Regions from separate parts of the Caenispirillum bisanense genome, predicted to be linked through region 2. Evidence: riboswitches for the same ligand, from Rfam matches in the RefSeq annotation. Region 2 holds a riboswitch; each other region holds the start of a gene.
What was found. A riboswitch is a leader RNA that binds a small molecule or an ion and turns the genes downstream of it on or off. The one in region 2 is predicted to bind S-adenosylmethionine.
Positions count from the first base shown of each region.

Region 1: it holds a riboswitch for S-adenosylmethionine, as region 2 does, so the genes downstream of both, ABD056_RS19940 (hypothetical protein) here and ABD056_RS11300 (aliphatic sulfonate ABC transporter substrate-binding protein) in region 2, are expected to answer to the same signal.
Region 3: it holds a riboswitch for S-adenosylmethionine, as region 2 does, so the genes downstream of both, metZ (O-succinylhomoserine sulfhydrylase) here and ABD056_RS11300 (aliphatic sulfonate ABC transporter substrate-binding protein) in region 2, are expected to answer to the same signal.

Region 1 covers NZ_BAAAEP010000062.1:853-7,537, forward strand. The annotation lists gene ABD056_RS19905 (Maf family protein) at 1-448, opposite strand, end outside; gene infA (translation initiation factor IF-1) at 462-680, opposite strand; gene ABD056_RS19915 (arsenate reductase ArsC) at 774-1,220, opposite strand; gene ABD056_RS19920 (UPF0262 family protein) at 1,232-1,723, opposite strand; gene hisD (histidinol dehydrogenase) at 1,728-3,029, opposite strand; gene hisG (ATP phosphoribosyltransferase) at 3,019-3,678, opposite strand; gene ABD056_RS19935 (hypothetical protein) at 3,819-4,103, opposite strand; gene ABD056_RS19940 (hypothetical protein) at 4,184-4,468, opposite strand; SAM-I-IV-variant riboswitch at 4,526-4,653, opposite strand; gene murA (UDP-N-acetylglucosamine 1-carboxyvinyltransferase) at 4,737-6,029, opposite strand; gene dcd (dCTP deaminase) at 6,122-6,676, opposite strand.
Region 2 covers NZ_BAAAEP010000021.1:64,417-71,101, forward strand. The annotation lists gene ABD056_RS11295 (ABC transporter permease) at 1-782, opposite strand, end outside; gene ABD056_RS11300 (aliphatic sulfonate ABC transporter substrate-binding protein) at 794-1,786, opposite strand; SAM riboswitch at 1,916-1,988, opposite strand; gene ABD056_RS11305 (HNH endonuclease) at 2,315-2,878, opposite strand; gene gluQRS (tRNA glutamyl-Q(34) synthetase GluQRS) at 2,962-3,858, shown strand; gene ABD056_RS11315 (DUF1127 domain-containing protein) at 3,880-4,128, opposite strand; gene ABD056_RS11320 (aminotransferase-like domain-containing protein) at 4,236-5,591, shown strand; gene ABD056_RS11325 (site-specific tyrosine recombinase XerD) at 5,607-6,518, opposite strand; gene ABD056_RS11330 (hypothetical protein) at 6,575-6,685, opposite strand, start outside.
Region 3 covers NZ_BAAAEP010000033.1:12,164-18,848, forward strand. The annotation lists gene ABD056_RS14740 (M16 family metallopeptidase) at 1-404, opposite strand, end outside; gene thrC (threonine synthase) at 417-1,817, opposite strand; gene ABD056_RS14750 (hypothetical protein) at 1,963-2,484, opposite strand; gene ABD056_RS14755 (tyrosinase family protein) at 2,547-4,040, opposite strand; gene rnk (nucleoside diphosphate kinase regulator) at 4,302-4,715, opposite strand; SAM riboswitch at 5,063-5,140, shown strand; gene metZ (O-succinylhomoserine sulfhydrylase) at 5,201-6,415, shown strand; gene ABD056_RS14770 (hypothetical protein) at 6,543-6,685, shown strand, end outside.

The DNA of each region.
Region 1 (6,685 bases), on a different contig from region 2:
GCCACTCGCCGGAGCGGATGTAGGCGTCCATCTCGCGGCTGTCCAGGCGCTTGAAGGTGACGGCGGTGTCCACCAGCTTGTGCCACTCGCGGCCGTCGGGGCCGATCAGGGTGACGCCGCCGTAGACGTGATGCCGGCGCCCCGACAGCAGGGCGAGGCACGTCCGCGCCGTCGCCTCGTCTTCCGCCTTGGGCAGGATGCGGCGGCCGACGCCGACCACCGTGTCGGCGGCCAGCACCACGCAGCCGGGATGGCGGGCCGCCACCACGCGGGCCTTTTCCGCCCCCAGGCGGGCGGCATGCTGGCGGGGGAGTTCGTCGCGCAGGGGCGCTTCGTCCACGTCCGCCGGATCAACGGCGGACGGCACGATGCGGATCTGCTTCAGAAGGTCGAGGCGGCGGGGCGAAGCCGAAGCAAGGACGAGGCGCGGCGGCACTGTCACAGGCATGCCCTGGCGACGCTCACTTGAAGCGGAAGGTGATGCGACCCTTGGTGAGGTCGTAGGGGGTCATTTCCACCGTAACGGCGTCGCCCGCCAGGACGCGGATGCGGTTCTTGCGCATCTTGCCCGAGGTATGGGCGAGAATTTCGTGCCCGTTTTCCAGCTTCACGCGGAACATGGCGTTGGGCAGCAGTTCGACGACCACGCCCTGAAACTCGATGAGATCTTCCTTGGCCATTATCCCTACCGGGCCCTATGGAAAAATGCCGACAACAAATGCGGTGGAGACCTGCGCAGGTCAAGCTCTTTTCACTGTCGCGACCGAAATGCGTCACCCGGCGGGCAGGCGGCTGGGCGGGAAAGCGGCGGTGATGCGTTTCATCAGCTCGTCGCGCACCTGGCGATAGGCGTCCAGCCGCGTCTCGCGGTTGCCCTCCACCAGCGCCGGATCGAAGGTGTTCCAGAACAGCACGTCGCAGGCCATGGTGCGGGTCATTTCCACCGCCGAGTGCTGGGCTTCCGGCGACAGCGAGACAATGGCGTCGAAGCTGGTGTCCTCCAGCTCGTCGAAGGTCTTCGGCCGGTGGCCGGAGACGTCGATGCCGATTTCGTCCATCACCGCGATGACGAAGGGGTCGACCTCGCCCTTGCGCACGCCTACCGAGTCGACGAACACGCGGGTGCCGTGCAGGCGCTTCATGATGCCTTCGGCCATGGGGGAGCGGATGGCATTCATGGTGCAGGCGAACAGCACGCTTCCGGGCAGGTTCGTCGGCACCGGCAGCGCCCTCAGCCGCGAATGTGGAGAACGCAGAGCAGCGTGAACAGGCGCCGCGAGGTATCCACGTCGATCTCCACATGCTCCGCCAGCCGCTCGCGCAGCAGTTCGGCGCCTTCGTTGTGCAGGCCGCGGCGGCCCATGTCGATGGCCTCGATCTGGCTCGGCGAGGCGGTCTTGATGGCGCCGTAGTAGCTTTCGCACACCATGAAGTAGTCGCGCACGATGCCGCGGAACGGCGACAGCGGCAGCGTCACCCGCGTCAGCGGCGCATCGTCGGTGTTGCGGACATCCATCACCAGCCGGTTGTCGGCCAGCGACAGGTGCAGCACGTAGGGGCCGGCGATGGCCTCGTCGCGGACGCGGAAGGTGTTTTCCTCCAGCAGGTCGTAGATGGCGACCGCCCGCTCGTGCTCCACCTCCGGCCGGCGGCGCACCAGCGTCTTTTCGTCGAGCACGACGTTGACGATCACCTCGCGGCCGCGGGCGCCGGCGGCGGTCATGGCCTCAGCTCCGCGCCGTGGGGAGGCGCAGCGCCACCGACAGGCCGTGCGCCTGCAGGCCCTCCGCCTCCGCCAGCTTCACCGCCGCCGGACCGATGGCGGCCAGGGCGCCGGCATCGCAGCCGAGCAGCGAGGTGCGCTTCATGAAGTCCACCACCCCGAGGCCGGACGAGAACCGCGCCGAGCGCGCCGTCGGCAGCACGTGGTTGGGGCCGCCGACATAATCGCCCACCGCTTCCGGCGTGTGACGGCCAAGGAAGATGGCGCCGGCATTGGTGATGCGTTCGGCGAGCGCCTCGGCATCGTCCACCGCCAGTTCCAGGTGCTCCGGCGCCACCTGGTCGACCAGCGGCACGGCGTCGTCCAGGCTGTCCACCACCACGATGGCGCCGTGGTCGTTCCAGCTCTGGCGCGCGATCTCGGCCCGCGGCAAGGTCTGCAGCAGGCTCTCCACCGCCTCCATCACCCGGGCGCCGAAGGCGGCGTCGGTGGTGACGAGGATGGACTGGCTGGCGGTGTCGTGCTCGGCCTGGCTCAGCAGGTCGGCGGCGATCCATGCCGGGTCGTTGTTGCCGTCGGCCACCACCAGGATCTCCGACGGGCCGGCGATGCTGTCGATGCCGACGGTGCCGAACACCTGCCGCTTGGCGGCGGCGACGTAGGCGTTGCCGGGGCCGACGATCTTGTCCACCGGCGCGATGGTCCTGGTGCCGTAGGCCAGGGCGGCGATGGCCTGGGCGCCGCCGATGCGGTAGATCTCGTCCACCCCGGCGATCTTCGCCGCCGCCAGCACCAGCGGGTTGAGCTTGCCGTCCGGGGTCGGCACGCACATCACCAGCCGGCCGACGCCCGCCACCTTGGCCGGCAGCGTGTTCATCAGCACCGACGACGGATAGGCCGCCGTGCCGCCGGGCACATAAAGGCCCGCCGCCTGCACCGCCCGCCAGCGGCTGCCAAGGCGCACGCCGGCATCGTCGGTGTAGTGGTAGCTTTCCGGCAGCTGCCGGGCGTGATACTCGCGCACCCGTTCCGCCGCCAGTTCCAGCGCCGCGATCAGCTCGCGGTCGCAGGCGGCATAGGCAGCCTCCACCTCGGCGGCGGTGACGCGCAGGGTCTCCGGCGTCAGCTCCAGGCGGTCGAAGCGGCGGGTGTAGTCGATGACGGCGGCATCGCCGTCGCGGCGCACCGCCTCCAGGATCTCCGCCACGGCGGCGTTGACGTCGTGGGAAGTCTCGCGCTTGTCGTTGATGAGACGATCAAAGGCCTCGGCAAAGCCGGGCGTGCCGGCACGCAATTCAACGGGCATTCACGACCTCCCGGAACTTCTCGATCCAGCCGCCCAGTTCCTCGGGGCGGGTTTTCAACGCGGTGCGGTTCACCACCAGGCGCGAGGTGACGTCGCAGATGTGCTCCACCTCCACCAGACCATTGGCCTTCAGGGTGGAGCCGGTGGACACCAGGTCGACGATGCGGCGGCAGAGGCCGAGCGCCGGCGCCAGTTCCATGGCGCCGTTCAGCTTGATGCATTCCGCCTGCACGCCGCGGCGGGCGAAGTGCCGCTTGGTGGTCTCCGGGTACTTGGTGGCGACGCGGACGTGGCTCCACTTGGCGGGATCGTCCTCGCCCGACAGGTCCACCGGCTCCGCCACCGACAGGCGGCAGTGGCCGATATCGAGGTCGAGCGGCGCATAGAGTTCGGAGTAGTTGAATTCCATCAGCACGTCGTTGCCGGCCACACCCAGGTGCGCGGCGCCGAAGGCGACGAAGGTGGCCACGTCGAACGACCGCACCCGCACGATGTCGATATGCGGATGGTTGGTGGCGAAGCGCAACTGGCGCGACTTGGGATCGTCGAACGCGGGCTCGGGGACGATGCCCACGGCCCGCACCAACGGCATGCATTCTTCCAGGATCCGCCCTTTGGGCAGGGCGATCACCAGACTTTCACGGCCCATGGGTGGCGTCTTCTCGGCGGTCAGCGGCAAGATGGAGGCGCATGTTTACACGAGTCCCCGCCGGCGAACCACCCCGTTGATCACCGCCCGCCGCCGCACCCTGGCCGCCGCACCCCGGCCGCCCCGTCGGCGCTGCCGGGTCAGAACCGCACCAGGGTCATGACGCCGAAGAACCCGGCTGCCAGCACCGCCAGCATGAGGGCGATCCACATGGCGCCGCGCGACAGCGCATCGACGAACCCGCCGCCCCGCCGGCCGCCCCCCTGGCCGGTGCCGTTGATAGCGTCCACCAGCGCCTGCATCCGCTTGCGCAGATGGGCTTCCTGGGCCTGACGCTTTTCCGGCGGCAACGAGGCATAGAACTGTTGCAGCCGCCTGAGTTCCCGCTGGTTCTCGGCGACGCTGCGCGATCTCGGATCGGCCATTTCTCCCCCTCCGCCGGATCCTTACTGGTGGTTGAAGATACGGGAAGCCGGGCGCCAGGACAAACGGTTTATCGAAAGGATTACTCCGCGGCCGCCAGCAGCGGTGCAGCGGCCTCTGCGCCGGCCCGCCGCGGCTGGGTTCGGCGGGCGGCGGCGCGGGCCTCCGCCAGGCGGGCGCCGGGCCATACTCGCAACAGCTGCACCCGCTCCCGCCCCGGCCCGTCGCACAGGCGGTAGAGGTGGGTGTAGGTGCCGAAGCGGCGGTGGACCACGGCGACGCAGCGGTGATCCGGCAGGCCGAGGATGTCGTCGTCGGGACCGACGACCACGCCGGGGGCCAGCGGCGACACGATGGAACAGGACATGGCGATGCCTCCTCTCGATCCGATGGGAGGCTGACGCGATGCGCGGCGATGGTCCGAGGTCACCCGATTGGTTGCCGGTCCGGCCGCATCTTCCCCGCCCCGCGCGGTTTGCGGGTCGGGAAGCACCACCTTGCCCGGGATGGCAGGTTGGTGATGGGCGTCAGCCCACGCTCTTGATGCTGAGACTGGTGATACGCCAAGCCGCCGGCGGAGGCAAGGGGGAGATCGCCGTGGCGGCGCCCTCCCCTCCCTGCTCCACGTCCGGCCGTCAGCGGTCGCCGCGCAGACGCTCGATATGGGCGCCGCAGGCGGCCAGCTTCTGCTCCAGCCGCTCGTAGCCGCGGTCCAGGTGGTAGATGCGGTTGACGATGGTCTCGCCTTCCGCCGCCAGCCCGGCCAGCACCAGCGACACCGAGGCGCGCAGGTCGGTCGCCATCACCGGCGCGCCGGACAGCCGCGGCATGCCGCGCACGATGGCCGAGGCGCCGTGCACGGTGATGCGGGCGCCCATGCGCAGCAGTTCCGGCACGTGCATGAAGCGGTTTTCGAAGATGGTCTCGGTGAGCATGGAGGCGCCGTTGGCGGTCGCCATCAGGGCCATGAACTGGGCCTGCATGTCGGTGGGGAAGCCGGGATAGGGCTCGGTCATCACGTCGACGCCGCGGATGTCGGCGCCGTCAGCGCGCACGCGCAGGCCGCGGGCGGTTTCCTCCACCTCGACGCCGGCTTCCTCCAGGGTGCGGGTGACGGCCGTCAGGATGTCGGTGCGCACGCCGGTCAGCTCGATGTCGCCGCGGGTGATGGCGGCGGCGACCATGTAGGTGCCGGTCTCGATGCGGTCGGGGATGACGCTGTACTCGGCGCCGTGCAGCCGCTCGACGCCCTGCACGCGCAGGGTGGAGGTGCCGATGCCGGAGATGCGGGCGCCCATGGCGTTCAGGCAGTGGGCGAGGTCGCAGACCTCCGGCTCCTGCGCCGCGTTGGCGATCACCGTGTCGCCCTCGGCCAGCACGGCGGCCATGAGCGCGTTCTCGGTGCCGCCGACGGTGACCATCGGGAAGATGATGTTGCCGCCCTTCAGGCGCGAGGCGACGCGGGCGGTGATGTAGCCCTCCGACAGCTCGATGGTGGCGCCGAGCGCCTCCAGCGCCTTCAGGTGCAGGTCCACCGGCCGGGTGCCGATGGCGCAGCCGCCGGGCAGCGACACCCGCGCCTCGCCGTGGCGGGCCAGCAGCGGGCCGAGCACCAGCACGCTCGCCCGCATCTTGCGCACCAGGTCGTAGGGGGCGGTGGTGGAGGTGACCTCGCGGCAGCGCATGGCCAGCACGCGGCCGGTGGCGCCGCCGTTCTCGGCATGGCCGTTCAGCTCCATCTCCACGCCATGCTGGGCCAGCAGGTTGGCCATGGTGGTGATGTCGGCCAGATGCGGCAGGTTGGACAGCGTCAGCGTCTCGTCGGTCAGCAGCGCCGCCGGCATGAGCGTCAGCGCCGCGTTCTTGGCGCCGCCGATGGAAATGGTGCCACGCAGCGGCACGCCGCCGACGATGCGGATACGGTCCATGGTAACCCTGGCTCTTTCACAATAACTGGGGGACGGAACGGTGACGGCCGCATTCTGCCCCGACAGGATGGCGGCTTGGGGGCGGTGGTGTGTCACAGGCGCGGCAGGGTGACGCCCCGCTGGCCCTGGTACTTGCCGGCGCGGTCGCGGTAGGAAACGTCGCACTCCGGCTCGCCGCGCAGGAAGATGAACTGGCAGGCGCCTTCGTTGGCGTAGATACGGGCCGGCAGCGGCGTGGTGTTGGAGAATTCCAGCGTCACGTGGCCTTCCCATTCCGGTTCCAGCGGCGTCACGTTGACGATGATGCCGCAGCGGGCGTAGGTGGACTTGCCAAGGCAGATCACCAGCGTGTCGCGCGGGATGCGGAAGTATTCCACCGTGCGCGCCAGGGCGAAGGAGTTGGGCGGGATGACGCAGACGTCGGTGTCGCGCTCGACGAAGCTCTGGTCGTTGAAGTTCTTGGGGTCCACCACCGCCGAGTCGACGTTGGTGAAGATCTTGAACTCGCTGGCGACGCGGGCGTCGTAGCCGTAGGACGACAGGCCGTAGGAAATCACCCCCTGGCGTTCCAGGCGGTCGGTGAAGGGTTCGATCATGCCCTTCGCGTGGGCCATTTCCCGAATCCAGCTGTCGGGCATCACGGGCATGGGGGCGAT
Region 2 (6,685 bases):
ATGGTCGGGTTGCCGGTCATCTGGCCGTCGGTCAGCAGGTAGCCGAGGCCCTTGCTGGCGCCCATGAACTCGGCCGCCACCACGAACATCCAGCCGAGCCCGAGGCCGGCCCGCAGCGCCACCACGTAACTCGGCAGGGTGGCCGGCAGCAGCACGCGGCGGATCAGCTGCAGCGGCGACAGGCGGTAGATGCGCCCCACCTCCACCAGCTTGCGGTCGACATCCAGGATGGCGGCGGCGGTGGTCAGGTAGACCGGGAAGAACACGCCGACGGCGATCAGCGTCACCTTGCTGGCCTCGAAGATGCCGAACCACAGGATGAACAGCGGCACCCAGGCGATGGAGGGAATGGCCCGCAGCGCCTGCAGCATGGGGTCGAGCAGGGCGCGGGCAAGGCCGAAGCTGCCGGTCAGGGCGCCGAGGGCGGTGCCGGCCAGGGTGCCGAACAGGAAGCCGACCGCCACCCGCCACAGGGTGATGGCGATGTGCTCGAACAGTTCGCCGCTGGCGGCCAGTTGCCACAGGGTGGCCAGCACCGCCGACGGCGGCGGCAGCAGGCGTCCGTTGTAGAGGCCGGCGGCGATGATGCCTTCCAGCACCAGGGCCAGCGTCACCGGCACCACGAACCCGAGCAGCCGGCGGCCGCCACGGCCCGCCAGGGCGGCAGCGACGGAGGAGGAGCGGCCGGCACCGCCGGCGGCCTCCCCCGCCCCGGCGGCTGCCGGGACGGAGGAGCCGGCCGGGACGACGGCGGCGGCGGATGCGGAGGGGGTGCCGGTCACGCGCGCCTCCCTCAGTTGGTGGGCAGGCCGGCGGTGAACGACGGGTCGAGCAGGTCGGCCACCGCCGCCGCCACGTCGACCTCCGGCTTGATCACGCCGCTCTTCTGCAGGGCGAGGCCGGCCGCTTCGATGGTCTTGGCCTGGGCGCTGCCGATGGCCGGCTGCGACAGGCCGGTGCGCTCCAGCTGGCGGGCGGCCACCGCCTCGGGGTTGCGCGACGCCTTGGCAATGATCTGCGCCAGTTCCGCCGGGTTCTGCTGCGCCCATTCGCGGGCCCGCTCGTACACCGCGATGACGCGCTTCACCGCGTCCGGGTTTTCGGCGGCGAAGGACTCGCGCACCAGCAGGGTGCCCCAGCTGTTGGCATCGGCATTGCGGTAGAACAGGCGCGAGCCGGCATCCAGCTCCGACGCCGCCATCAGCGGATCGAGCCCGGCCCAGGCATCGACGTCACCCTTCTCCAGCGCCAGGCGGCCGTCCTGGTGCTGCAGCAGGACCAGCTCGACGTCCTTTTCGGTCAGGCCGGCCTCGGCCAGGGCGCGGATGAGGAAGATGTGCGGATCGGTGCCGCGGGTGACGGCGATGCGCTTGCCCTTCAGGTCGGCGACGGTGGTGATGGCGCTGTCCTTGCCCGTCACCAGGGCGGTCCATTCCGGCTTGGAGTAGGCATAGACCACCTTCACCGGGTTGCCGTTGATGCGGCCGAGCAGGGCGGCGGCGCCGGCGGTGGAGCCGAGGTCGAGGGAGGAGGCGTTGAGGAACTCCAGCGCCTTGTTGGAGCCGAGCGACAGCACCCACTGCACCTTGGTGCCGTCCTTGGCGAATTCCTCGTCCAGCCAGCCCTTTTCCTTCAGCACCAGCGACACCGGGTTGTAGTAGGCGTAATCGAGCCGCAGCTCCTTCAGCGCCTGGGCGGCGCTGGCGGCGGAGGGCACGGCCAGCGGCGCCACGGCAAGCACCAGGGCGGCGGCAGCGACGGTCTTCAGGAACGAGCGGCGGAACATGGACAAACCTCTTCCGTTGCGGCTGGCGATGACTTTGCGCGCAGCCGTTGTGGTGGCATCGACGGTGGAGGCGGAGTGTTCTCGCGCGGCGGAGCACGAAAAAACCCGCCGCAGCCTGGGGCGCTGGGCGGGATGGTGCCCACGCTTTAGCTGCATTTGTAACGCGCCCGCAAGCTGTGCTCAAATCGGCGCGATGGAGGTACCGTAGATGTGCGGCACGATGATGTCAAATTGTTTTATTTAGCGGATTTCTAGTGTGGTTCCGTAGGGGCGGTGCGGCGTTCGGGGGGAGGTGGAAGGGGAACCACCAAGACACCAAGAACACCAAGAGGCCGTGCCCACTGCACCGACGATGGTCAGCGGATGCGGCCGGGGTTCTGGCTGGTGCGGTGTGGTAATCGCGGCCGCAGGCCGCAGGGCATGCGCACGGGCGGGATGAGGCGCAGCAAGGTCCATCCTGCGCAGCCCTCTTGGTGTACTTGGTGTCTTGGTGGCTAACCCATGCCCACCGCGTCCCCCGGCGGCGACTCAGTCTTCCAGCTCGGTGTCCCAGTACAGGAAGTCGCGCCAGCTTTCGTGCAGGTAGTTCGGCGGGAAGCGGCGGCCGATGTCTTGCAGCTGGAAGGTGTTGGGCTGGTAGGGGCGGCGGATCAGCGGCATGCCGGCTTCGTCGGGAAGCTTGCTGCCCTTGCGCAGGTTGCAGCTGCCGCAGGCGGTGACCACGTTGAGCCAGCTGGTGCGCCCGCCCTTGCAGCGGGGAATGACGTGGTCGAAGGTCAGGTCGTGGGTGGGGAAACGGCAACCGCAGTACTGGCAGGTGAAGCGGTCGCGCAGGAAGACGTTGAAACGGGTGAAGGCCGGCCTTCGGTGGGTGGGGGCGTATTCCTTGAGGGCGATGACGCTGGGCAATCGGAACTCAAGGCGGGGACTGTGGATGATGGCGTCCTCGTACTCCGACACCACGCTGACCCTGCCGAGGAACACAGCCTTCACCGCCTCCTGCCACGGCCACAGCGACAGGGGGAAGTAACTGAGCGGCCTGAAATCCGCGTTGAGCACCAGGGCTGGGCTCTTGTCCAGTATGGCGTTCAAGGTCTACCCCGCTGTTCCGGTGGCCAGACACAAGATATGGTACCGATTACCAGAGTTGCTGCCAAGCAGGACGAGACCGTTTTATGAAATCCGTCATGATGAGCGAATCGGGTTCCGGCCCTGCTGCCGTTACGCGATTCGCCCCCTCTCCCACCGGATACCTGCATCTCGGTCACGCCTACTCGGCGCTGTTTGCCCACGGCTGCGCCCGGAGCGCCCGCGGGCGGTTTCTGCTGCGGCTGGAGGACATCGACGGCGGCCGCTGCCGGCCGGAGTACGATGCCGCCATCCTGGAAGACCTCGCCTGGCTCGGCCTGCGGTGGGACGGGCCGGTGCGCCGCCAGTCGCAGCACCTGGACGACTACCGCGCCGTGCTCGACCGCCTGGCCGATCGCGGCCTGCTCTATCCCTGCTTCTGCACCCGCCGCGAGATCCAGGAGGAAGTGGCGCGCGCGCCCCATGCCCCCCACGGGCCGGACGGCGTGCTCTATCCCGGCACTTGCCGCCGCTGTTCAACGTCCGAACGGCAGCAGCGGATCGCGGCCGGCGAGTCCCACTGTCTGCGGCTGGACATGGCGGCGGCGGTGGCGCAGGCCGGGCCGCTGCGCTGGCACGACCGCGCCGCCGGCTGGCAGACGGCGCAGCCGCAGGCCTTCGGCGACATCGTGCTGGCCCGCAAGGATGCCCCGGCGAGCTATCATCTGGCGGTCACCTGGGATGATGCCCTGCAAGGGGTGACGCTGGTCACCCGCGGCACCGACCTGTTCGAGTCGACCCACGTCCACCGGCTGTTGCAGGCGCTGCTCGACCTGCCGGTGCCGGACTATCACCACCACCCGCTGCGCACTGACGAGCACGGCCGCCGCTTCGCCAAGCGCGACCGCAGCCTCACCCTGCGGGCGCTGCGCGAGGCCGGGCGGACGCCGGCGGAGGTAATTGCCCTGGCCGGCGCCGATCCGGTCTGGCTCGGCGCCGGCTGAGGGCAATTGTACCGAGGGCATTCAGCGCCAGTCGCGGGGCAATCCGTCGCCGCCGACGCGCCAGTAGGGCTGCGCCACCTCGTCGGCGGCCTGCACGCGCGAAACGCCGATGTCCCGCAGCAGGCGGTCGTCCAGGCGGGCCAGCGCTGCCAGGGTGCGGCGGTGGAGGTACCACTGCCACAGGCGGGCCGGAAGGGTTCTGCCCCAGAGCCCCAGGCGCTGGAGGAGGAGGGCGCGGGCGGGCATCCGCCGGGTGTGCTGCAAGGCCATGTCACTTGCTCCTTTGCTCGATCATGGACTCAAGCTATGATCGCGCAATGATCGGTGCAATGAGTGCATTGATCTCGGCGCAATGTAATTGACATCGGTGCAAGTGCATGGACAGCTACCGCAGCCTGGCGGACGAGATTGCCCGCGACATCGCCGAGGGCCGCCTGAAACCGGGCGACCGCCTGCCGCCGCAGCGCGACTATGCCTATGGCCGCGGCATTGCCCCCTCCACCGCCGGCCGGGTCTACAAGGAACTGGTGCGGCGCGGGCTGGTAGTCGGCGAGGTGGGGCGCGGCAGCTTCGTCCGCGCCGTGCCGGGGCAACCGGTGGGCGTCGCCGCGGTGGCGACGGTGGAGGCGACGGCGAGCGGCCTCGTCAACCTGGAAGCCAGCATTCCCATCATCGACGGCCAGGACGCCGTGATGGCGGAGGTGCTGTCCGGGCTGGCGCGGCCGGAGGCGCTGGCCGCCATGCAGGCGCTGCCGCGTCCCGGCGGCACCCAGGCCACGCGCGAGGCGGCAGCCGCCTTCCTCGCCCGCGACGACTGGCAGCCGGCGCCGGAAACCCTGCTGGTCGCCGCCAGCGGCCGCCGTGCCATCGCCGGCGCCCTGGCCGCCCTGGCGGCGCCCGGCGAGACGGTGGCGGTGGAGGCGCTGACCTATTCCATGATCAAGGGGCTGGCGGCGCGGCTCGGCATCGTGCTGGTGCCGGTGGCGCTCGACCCCCACGGCCTGCGGCCCGATGCCCTGGCGCAGGTTCACCGCGAGGTCGGCGGGGTGAAGGCGGTCTACGTGCAGCCGTCGGTCCACAACCCGCTGTCCATGACCATGCCCGCCTCCCGCCGCCGCGATCTGGCGGAGACCCTGCAGCGGCTCGACATCGTGGCGGTGGAGGATGCGGTCTACGGCTTCCTGAAGCCCGACCTGCCGCCGCTGGCGGCGCTGGCGCCCGACCATGTGATCCACATCGACAGCCTGTCGAAGCGGGTGGTGCCGTGGCTCTCCCTCGGGCTGGCGGTGGTGCCGCCACGGCTGCGGCCGGCGGTGGCGGCGGCCCTGCACACCGGCGGCTGGACGCCCACCGGCCTCGGCCTGGAACTCGGCATGATGCTGATGCGCGACGGCATCGCCGCCGACATCTCGCGCCGCAAGCTGGACGACGTGGCGGCGCGGCAGGCGCTGGTGCGGGAACAGCTGGCGGGCTTCACCCTGCGCACCGATCCCCTGTCCTATCACTGCTGGCTGGAACTGCCGGCGCCGTGGCGGGCCGAGACCTTCGCCGCCGCCGCCGCCCGCCGCGGCATCGCCATCACCCCCGGCGCCGCCTTCGCCGTCGGCCCCGGCCATGCCCCCAACGCGGTGCGCATCGCCCTCGGCATCCCGCCGCTGCCGGTGCTGGCGGAAGCCCTCGCCACCCTGCGCGCCATTGCCCTCGGCGGGCCGGAGGGGTTCGCGGTGGACTGATGCCGCCCGCCGCCGTCAGCCCTTGCCGGCCAGCGGGTGGTGGCTGTTGACCAGGGTGCGCAGGCGTTCGTCCAGGATGTGGGTGTAGATCTGCGTCGTCGAGATGTCGGCGTGGCCCAGCATCTGCTGCACGCTGCGCAGGTCGGCGCCGTGGGCCAGCAGGTGGCTGGCGAAGCTGTGGCGCAGCACGTGCGGGCTCACCTTGCTCGGCGGCAGGCCGGCGGCGACGGCGATTTCGCCCAGCATCTTGGCGAAGCCGTCGCGGGTCAGGTGGCCGTCCTTGCTGCGCGACGGGAACAGCCAGCGGTTCTTCCGGGCCGCCGCCTCGCCCAGCAGGGCGCCCCGCGCCTCGATCCAGGCGCGGGCGGCATCGCGGGCCGGTTCCGACAGCGGCACCATGCGCTCCTTCGAGCCCTTGCCGCGCACCACCAGCACCGCCGGATCACGGGCGACTGCCGACAGCGGCAGGCTGACCAGTTCGCTCACACGCAGGCCGGTGGCATAGAGGATTTCCAGCAGCGCCGTGGCACGCAGGCCGCGGGCGCCGTCGATGGCGCGGGCGGCGTCCAGCAGGCGCTCGACGTCGGTCTCGCTCAGGTACTTGGGCAGCGGCCGGCCGAGGCGCGGGCTGTCCACCGTCGCGGTGGGGTCGTCGGCGCGGCTGCCCTCGGCGAACAGGAAGCGGAAGAACTGCCGCAGCGCCGACAGCCGCCGGTTCATGGTGCGCGGCGTCATGGCGGCGGCCGCCAGCCCGGCGAGGTAGGCGCGCACGTCGTCGGCGGTGGCGTCTTCCGGCGGGCGGCCGGCGACGCGCATGTGGCCGGCGAAGTCGGCCAGATCGCGGCCATAGGCTTCGATGGTGCGCGGACTGGCGCCGCGCTCGGCCACCATCATTTCAAGGAACCGCTCGACGTGACGGGAGGTCATGGAGTGCGGACCTGCGGATTGGACATGGGGGACGGACGTGGTGGCGGCGCGCCGGCTCAGACGCCGGCGGCCGCCATGGCCTCCAGCGCCAGGGCCTTGGCGTCGGCTTCCAGGCCGATGCGGCGCAGCGCCGCCACGGCGCGGAACAGCGCCTCCGGGTGGACCAC
Region 3 (6,685 bases), on a different contig from region 2:
GGGGTGTCCTCGGCCTGGTTGATCTCCTGCACCACCACCGCTTCCTCGCGCGCCAGTTCCTCGGGGTCGAACACCGAGTGCTGGAGGATGTCGGCGATGATGTCGGTGGCGAGGCCGGCGTCCTGCTTCAGGACCTTGGCGTAGTAGGCGGTATGCTCGCGGCTGGTATAGGCGTTGAGCATGCCGCCGACGTTCTCGATCTCCTCGGCGATGTCCTTGGCGGAACGGGTCTCGGTGCCCTTGAAGGCCATGTGCTCCAGCAGGTGCGAGATGCCGTTGATCTCCGCCGGCTCATGCCGGGTTCCGACGTCCACCCAGGCGCCAAGGCTGACGGTCTCCACGGTGTCGACGCGATCGGTACAGACACGCAGGCCGTTCGGAAGGGTGGTGACGGAAATGCTCATGCAGGGTCCTCGTTACGACGAAACGGAAAGGGTCTTGCGGATATGGGTACGCAGGGCCGCCACGTCATTGGGCAGCACGTCATAGCGTTCCTCGCGCTCGAACAGGTCGGCCAGGCGGGCCGGCAGTCCGGGGCGGTGGCCGGTGGCGGCTTCCACCGCATCGGGGAACTTGGCCGGGTGGGCGGTGGCCAGCGCCACCACCGGCACGCCGTCGGGCAGCCCGCCCTTGCGGGCGGCGGCAACGGCGATGGCCGAATGGGGGTCGAGCACCTCGCCGGTGGCGCGGTAGACGTCGGCGATCACCGCCTTGGTGCCCTCGTCATCCAGCCGCAGCCCTTCGAACAGCCCCAGCATCTCGGCCATGGGTTCCTCGGCCACCGTATAGGTGCCGGACTGGCGGAAGGCGGCCATCAGGTTGCGCACCGCCTGGCCGTCCCGCTCATAGGCGTCGAACAGCAGGCGCTCGAAGTTGGACGACACCTGGATGTCCATGGACGGGCTGAGGGTCGGCACCACGCCGTCCATGGTCATGGCGCCGGTCTCGAAGAAGCGGGTCAGGATGTCGTTGCTGTTGGACCCGACCACCAGCTTTTCCACCGGCAGGCCCATGCGGCGGGCGACATAGCCGGCGAAGACGTTGCCGAAGTTGCCGGTCGGCACGGCGAAGACGACGCCGCGGTCGGGCGCCCCCAGGCTCAGCCCGGCCCAGAAGTAATAGACCACCTGGGCCATGATGCGGGCCCAGTTGATGCTGTTCACCGCCGACAGGTGCATCTCGTCGCGGAACTCGGTGTCGGCGAACAGCGCCTTCACCGCGTCCTGGCAGTCGTCGAAGGTGCCTTCCAGCGCGATGTTGTGGACGTTCGGCGCCTGCACCGTGGTCATCTGGCGGCGCTGCACGTCGGAGGTGCGGCCCTTGGGGTGCAGGATGAAGATGTCGATGGCATCGCGGTCACGGCAGGCCTCGATGGCGGCCGAGCCGGTATCGCCCGAGGTGGCGCCGACGATGGTGATGCGGCTGCCGCGCTTCTTCAGCACATGCTCGAAGGCATGGCCGACGAACTGCAGCGCGTAATCCTTGAACGCCAGCGTCGGGCCGTGGAACAGCTCCATCAGCCAGACGTCCGGGCCGATCTGCTTGAGCGGCGCCACCGCGGCATGGCCGAATCCGGCATAGGCGCGGTTGGCCAGATCGGTCAGTTCGTCGTCGGTCAGGCTGCCGGCGACGAAGGGGCGCATCACCTGCACCGCCAGTTCGGCATAGGACAGCCCGCGCAGGGAGCGGATCTCGTCGACGGTGAAGGTGGGCCAGTGCTCGGGCACGTAGAGGCCGCCGTCGCGGGCGAGGCCCGTCAGCAGCACGTCGTCGAAGGAAAGAGCCGGCGCCTCGCCCCGGGTGCTCACATACCTCACCGTCCCGTCACTCCCTGATCGGCGCCGCGGGCGCCCCATGGTCCAGAGGCGCGCAGGGTACCGCGCGGGGAACCGCACGGCAACACCGACCACCACCCCACCGCCCCCACCGAGGCGCGCCATGTGGGGCGGCGGCAAGGCCGGGTCAAGGGCGGCGGAGGCTGGCGCCGGCGATCCGCAGGGCGGAGGTGGTCAGCCGCCCGCCTTCGGCCGCCGGCATCAGGCGCACGGAGACGACCAGGCCGCCGTCATCGGCCGCCCGCAGCAGCAGCCGGCGCGGCACGGTCAGGATGAACTCGCCCACGTCGCCGTCGCGCGGCGGCGGGTGGAAGGCGACGCTGCCGATGGGCTCCGCCTCCGCCTCGGGGGCGTTGCCGGGGCGGGCCTCGATCACCACCAGATAGGGCTCGCGCGGGACGGTCCGCACCGGCTCCAGCAGCAGGGTCAGGTAACCGTCGCCGCGGCCGGCGGCATCGGCGTCGGCCGCCGTCACCGCCACGGTGGCGCGGGCGGCGGCGGTGCCGGTGGCCTCGGCGCCCGTCGCGGCGGCCCCTGCCCCTTCAGCGGCGAAGGCCGTGCCTGCTCCCTCCCCCGCCCCCGGCGGGGCCGGGGCGAGGACGGTCAGGAAGACGGCGACCAGGGCGGCAACGGGGGGCATGACAACCATCGGCGGTCTCGTCGGCGGACGGGGCCGGCGGATGCGCCGGCCCCCGAGACGGTGACATGCGGTCAGATGGCCTCCAGGTCAACCTTGGACAGCACGAAGCTGTCGTCGGTCCTGGCGCCTTCCACCGCCGGCACCGGAACCAGGTCGATGGTGACGTCGCTGGAGGTCAGCAGCCCCGCCTGCGCCTGCTCGTGCAGGGCGCCGGTGATGTCGATGATCACCTTCTGATCGGCCGCATGGTGCCCCTTGGCCGACGCGAAGAAGGCGAACGAGCCGGTGAAGTAGGGCCCGCCGGTGACCGTCGTATCCTTCGGGCGGTTGACGTAGACGTTGACCAGCATGGGCGAGGTGCCCGGCGCATCGGTGATGCCGAGGGTGGCGTAGATGCGGCGGTTGGCCACCGCCAGGCGCGGCGAGGTGACCGCCAGCGGGCTGGCCGCCCAGAACACGCGCGAGCTGAACATAGCATCAGTCAGGTTGCCGGCCGCCACCGTCGCCGTCGCCGCCTCGGTCAGGGAGGCGCGGTCCTTCACGGCCACCGACCCCAGCACCTGCGGCACCGCCGACACCGCCGAGGCAGCCAGCAGGAGCTGTTCGCCCCGCGGCGCGCCTTCCAGCACGCCGGCCAGTTCCACCGCCGAGGCCTGCATGGTGTCGTAGATGTAGTCGAAGTTCTTCAGATCGACCGCCGAGTTGGCATCGGCCACCGGCACCGGGTTGCCCTTGGCGTCGACGAAGTTGTTGGAGTAGTCGTAGTTGCGCGAGATGACGGTGCGATGTTCGGGGCTCGCCGCCTCCCACTGCGCCCACAGGCGGTCGATGTTGCAGTGGTGCAGCCAGAAGATGGGGTCGAGCGGCGACATGCCGTCGCCCATGTGGCCCTGCGGCTGACCCTGCGGCATGGCGCCGACGATCACGTGGCCCTTGTCGTGGGGCTGGCGCTCAAGCTGGTTGGTGAAGATCTCGAAGGTCGGGCTTTCCAGGATGGTGCGGATCTTCTCGTAGGAGAAGAAGTCCTGCCCCGGCGCCTCGCGGTCCTGCAGGCCGACGCCCTTGGTCAGCCCGCGCACGCCGACCGTGACCACCTCGTCCGGCCCCCAGTTGTCGGACTGGGCGTCGCTCTTGTCGTTCCAGAAGACGACGTTGAGCGGCTCCAGATCATAGAACGGATCGGGGATGCGGCCGCCGTTCTCCGACCAGTTCCAGTACGGCAGCGCGAAGTCGGGCTCGCCGATCAGCTCGCCGCAGATCTGCTCGAAGTAGTTCAGGTACCAGCGGTGCCAGTGGACGAAGTCTTCCTTGTGGTGCGGGCAGTGGTGGAGATGGATGAGCGCCTGATTGCGCCAGGTGCGGGTATCGTCCTTCCGCAGGTTGTGCATGGCGGCGACGGCCTGGGCGTACTGGCGGAAGAACGGATCGCTGGCGTCCATCTTCATGACGTCCCGCCGAACCCGCTTGCCACCGCCGGCGGCCCGGGCCGCCCCCGACACCCCGGTCACGATGTACGGCGCCGCCAGAGCGGCCGCCGACAGCTTCATGAAATCCCTACGTTGCATCACACCCTCCCCTTCTCGCTAAAGTCCATGCGAGTTGCGCTATCGGCACAACCTCAGGCGAATCGCAGATGTTAGCGCTGCCTGTGATTGATACCCACGAACGGGAGGGAGGTAAAGACGCCAGGGCGAGTCGGGGGATATTTTTCTCGCGGAGCGGGTGCCGCGAGTCCCGCCAACGGACAGGGGAGGCGCGGGTCCGGTCCGGGCATGCAGGAGGCGGCGGCTGAAGGCACCTGATCTCCAGCCCCCCCCTCGGTCCCCTCACCCGTCGCGTCGGGGCGGCTCCACCTCCAGGACGGTCAGGGTGCGGCGCTCGCCGCCCGGGGTCTGCCAGTCGATGGCGGCGCCGGCGCGCATGCCGAACAGCGCCGCCCCCACCGGCGTCAGGATCGACACGGCGGCCGCGTCGGCGTTTTCCTCGCCGGGGAAGACCAGCGTCACCGTCCGCTCGCGGCCGGTGGCGTCGTCGCGGTAGCGCACCCGGCTGCCCATGGTGACCGCATCGGGTGGCAGCTGCGCCGCCGGCACCTGGGTGGCGCGCTCCAGTTCGTCCAGCAGGTAGTCGGCCACCGCCGGCACCCGGCGGGCGGCATCCTCGGCCAGGGTGTAGAGGCGGTTGAAGTCCTCGGGCGTGACGAACACGGGCGGGCGGGCGACGGTGGTGTCGGCGGTCATGGCGGCCTCCTTGAACGGGCACGGAATCGGGATCGGAACCGTTGGAACGGCGAGGCTCCGCCGGCGCCGATGGCGCAGCGGGCGGAGCGGATCAGGGGGATGCGACGGGGCCGACAGTGCGGCAGAACCCGGTGCGGCGGCCCCGGCCGGTCGGCCGCAGCGGGCGCACGACCGGGGCCGGCTAGCCTGCGAGGATGCAGCCGGCGGTGAGGGTGAAGCGGACGATGGTCGTTTTCTGTCGCATGGACCCATTGAACGGTGCCGGCGCGCCGCCGTCAAGGGCGAGTCGCCGCCCCGCCGCCGCCCGCCACGGCGGCCTTGACCGCCCCGGCGGTTTCCGTTAGGGAAGAAGGCAACGTGGTGATTTGGTCGACCGGCTTGCGGCCACGTAAAACAATTCGCTAAAAGGTCGAGGCGTCCGAAGGGAAGCCCTGACCGCATCGCTTATCCGGTCGGGGCTTTTTTGTTTTCGGAGGTCCGCTGCCATGACCCACGACACCAATTCCCCCGCCGCCTTCGGCCCCGCCGAGTGGTCCGCCCGCACCCGCCAGGTGCGCGGCGGCGTCAACCGCTCCGGCTTCTCGGAGACGTCGGAGGCGCTCTACCTCAACTCGGGCTTCGTCTATGACAGCGCCGAGGAGGCCGAGGCCAGCTTCAACGGCGACAAGGACCGCTTCGTCTACTCGCGCTTCCGCAACCCGACCATCGACGTGTTCGAGGAACGGCTGGCGCTGATCGAGGGCGCCCGTTTCTGCCGCGCCACCGCCTCGGGCATGGCGGCGGTGTTCGCGGCGCTGGCATGTACCGTTCAGGCCGGCGACCGGGTGGTGGCCAGCCGGGCGCTGTTCGGGTCGTGTCGCTACATCATCGCCGACATCCTGCCCAAGTGGGGCGTGGAGGTGGAGTTCGTCCACGGCCCCGACCTCGCCGACTGGCAGCGGGCGTTCGAGCGCCCGGCCAAGGCGGTGTTCATCGAAACCCCCTCCAACCCGACGCTGGAACTGGTCGACCTGGCGGCCGTGAGTGCCCTTGCCCATGCCGCCGGGGCGCTGGTCATCGTCGACAACGTGTTCGCGACGCCCATCCTGCAGAAGCCCTTCGCGCTGGGCGCCGACGTGGTGGTCTATTCCACCACCAAGCACATCGACGGCCAGGGCCGCTGCCTCGGCGGGGCCATCCTCACCAACGACCAGACGTGGTTCGAGGACAAGATCGGCATGTTCCTGCGCCACACCGGCCCCTGCCTGTCGCCCTTCAATGCCTGGGTGCTGCTGAAGGGGCTGGAGACGCTGGACCTGCGGGTGGAGCGGCACGTCGCCAACGCCGAGCGGGTCGCCGCCTTCCTGGACAGCCGGGTCGGCCGTGGCATCGCGCGGGTGATCTACCCCACCCTGCCCAGCCATCCGCAGGCCGACCTTGCCGCCCGCCAGATGAGCGGCGGCGGCACCATCGTCGCGCTGGAGGTGGAGGGCGGCAAGGACGCGGCCTTCCGGCTGCTGAACCGCCTGTCGCTCATCGACATCAGCAACAACCTGGGCGATGCCAAGAGCCTCATCTGCCATCCCGCCACCACCACCCACGCCTCGCTGCCCGATGAGGAAAAAGTGGCACAGGGGCTGACTCCGGGCCTGTTGCGGCTGTCGGTGGGCCTGGAGGATGCCGGCGATCTCGTCCGCGATCTGGAAATTGCCTTGGGCTAGAAGACTTTGGCCGCCGATGTAAAGGCGGCGTAAGGACTGCCCGAAAATGGTCACGGGACCTGCCCGCGTGTCGCCACGTTGTTTTTACAGACTGGAACAACTGGACAGGCACGCGAAGGAGGACACCATGACACGGTTCGCGCTTGCCGCCGCCTTGACCGCCGCCCTGGCGCTGGGAGGCGCCGCGGCGCCCGCGCTGGCGGCCGACCCCACCGATCCGCTGCCGGAAGAAATGCTCGGCGAGATCGCCGACGCCCGCAGCCTGCTCGA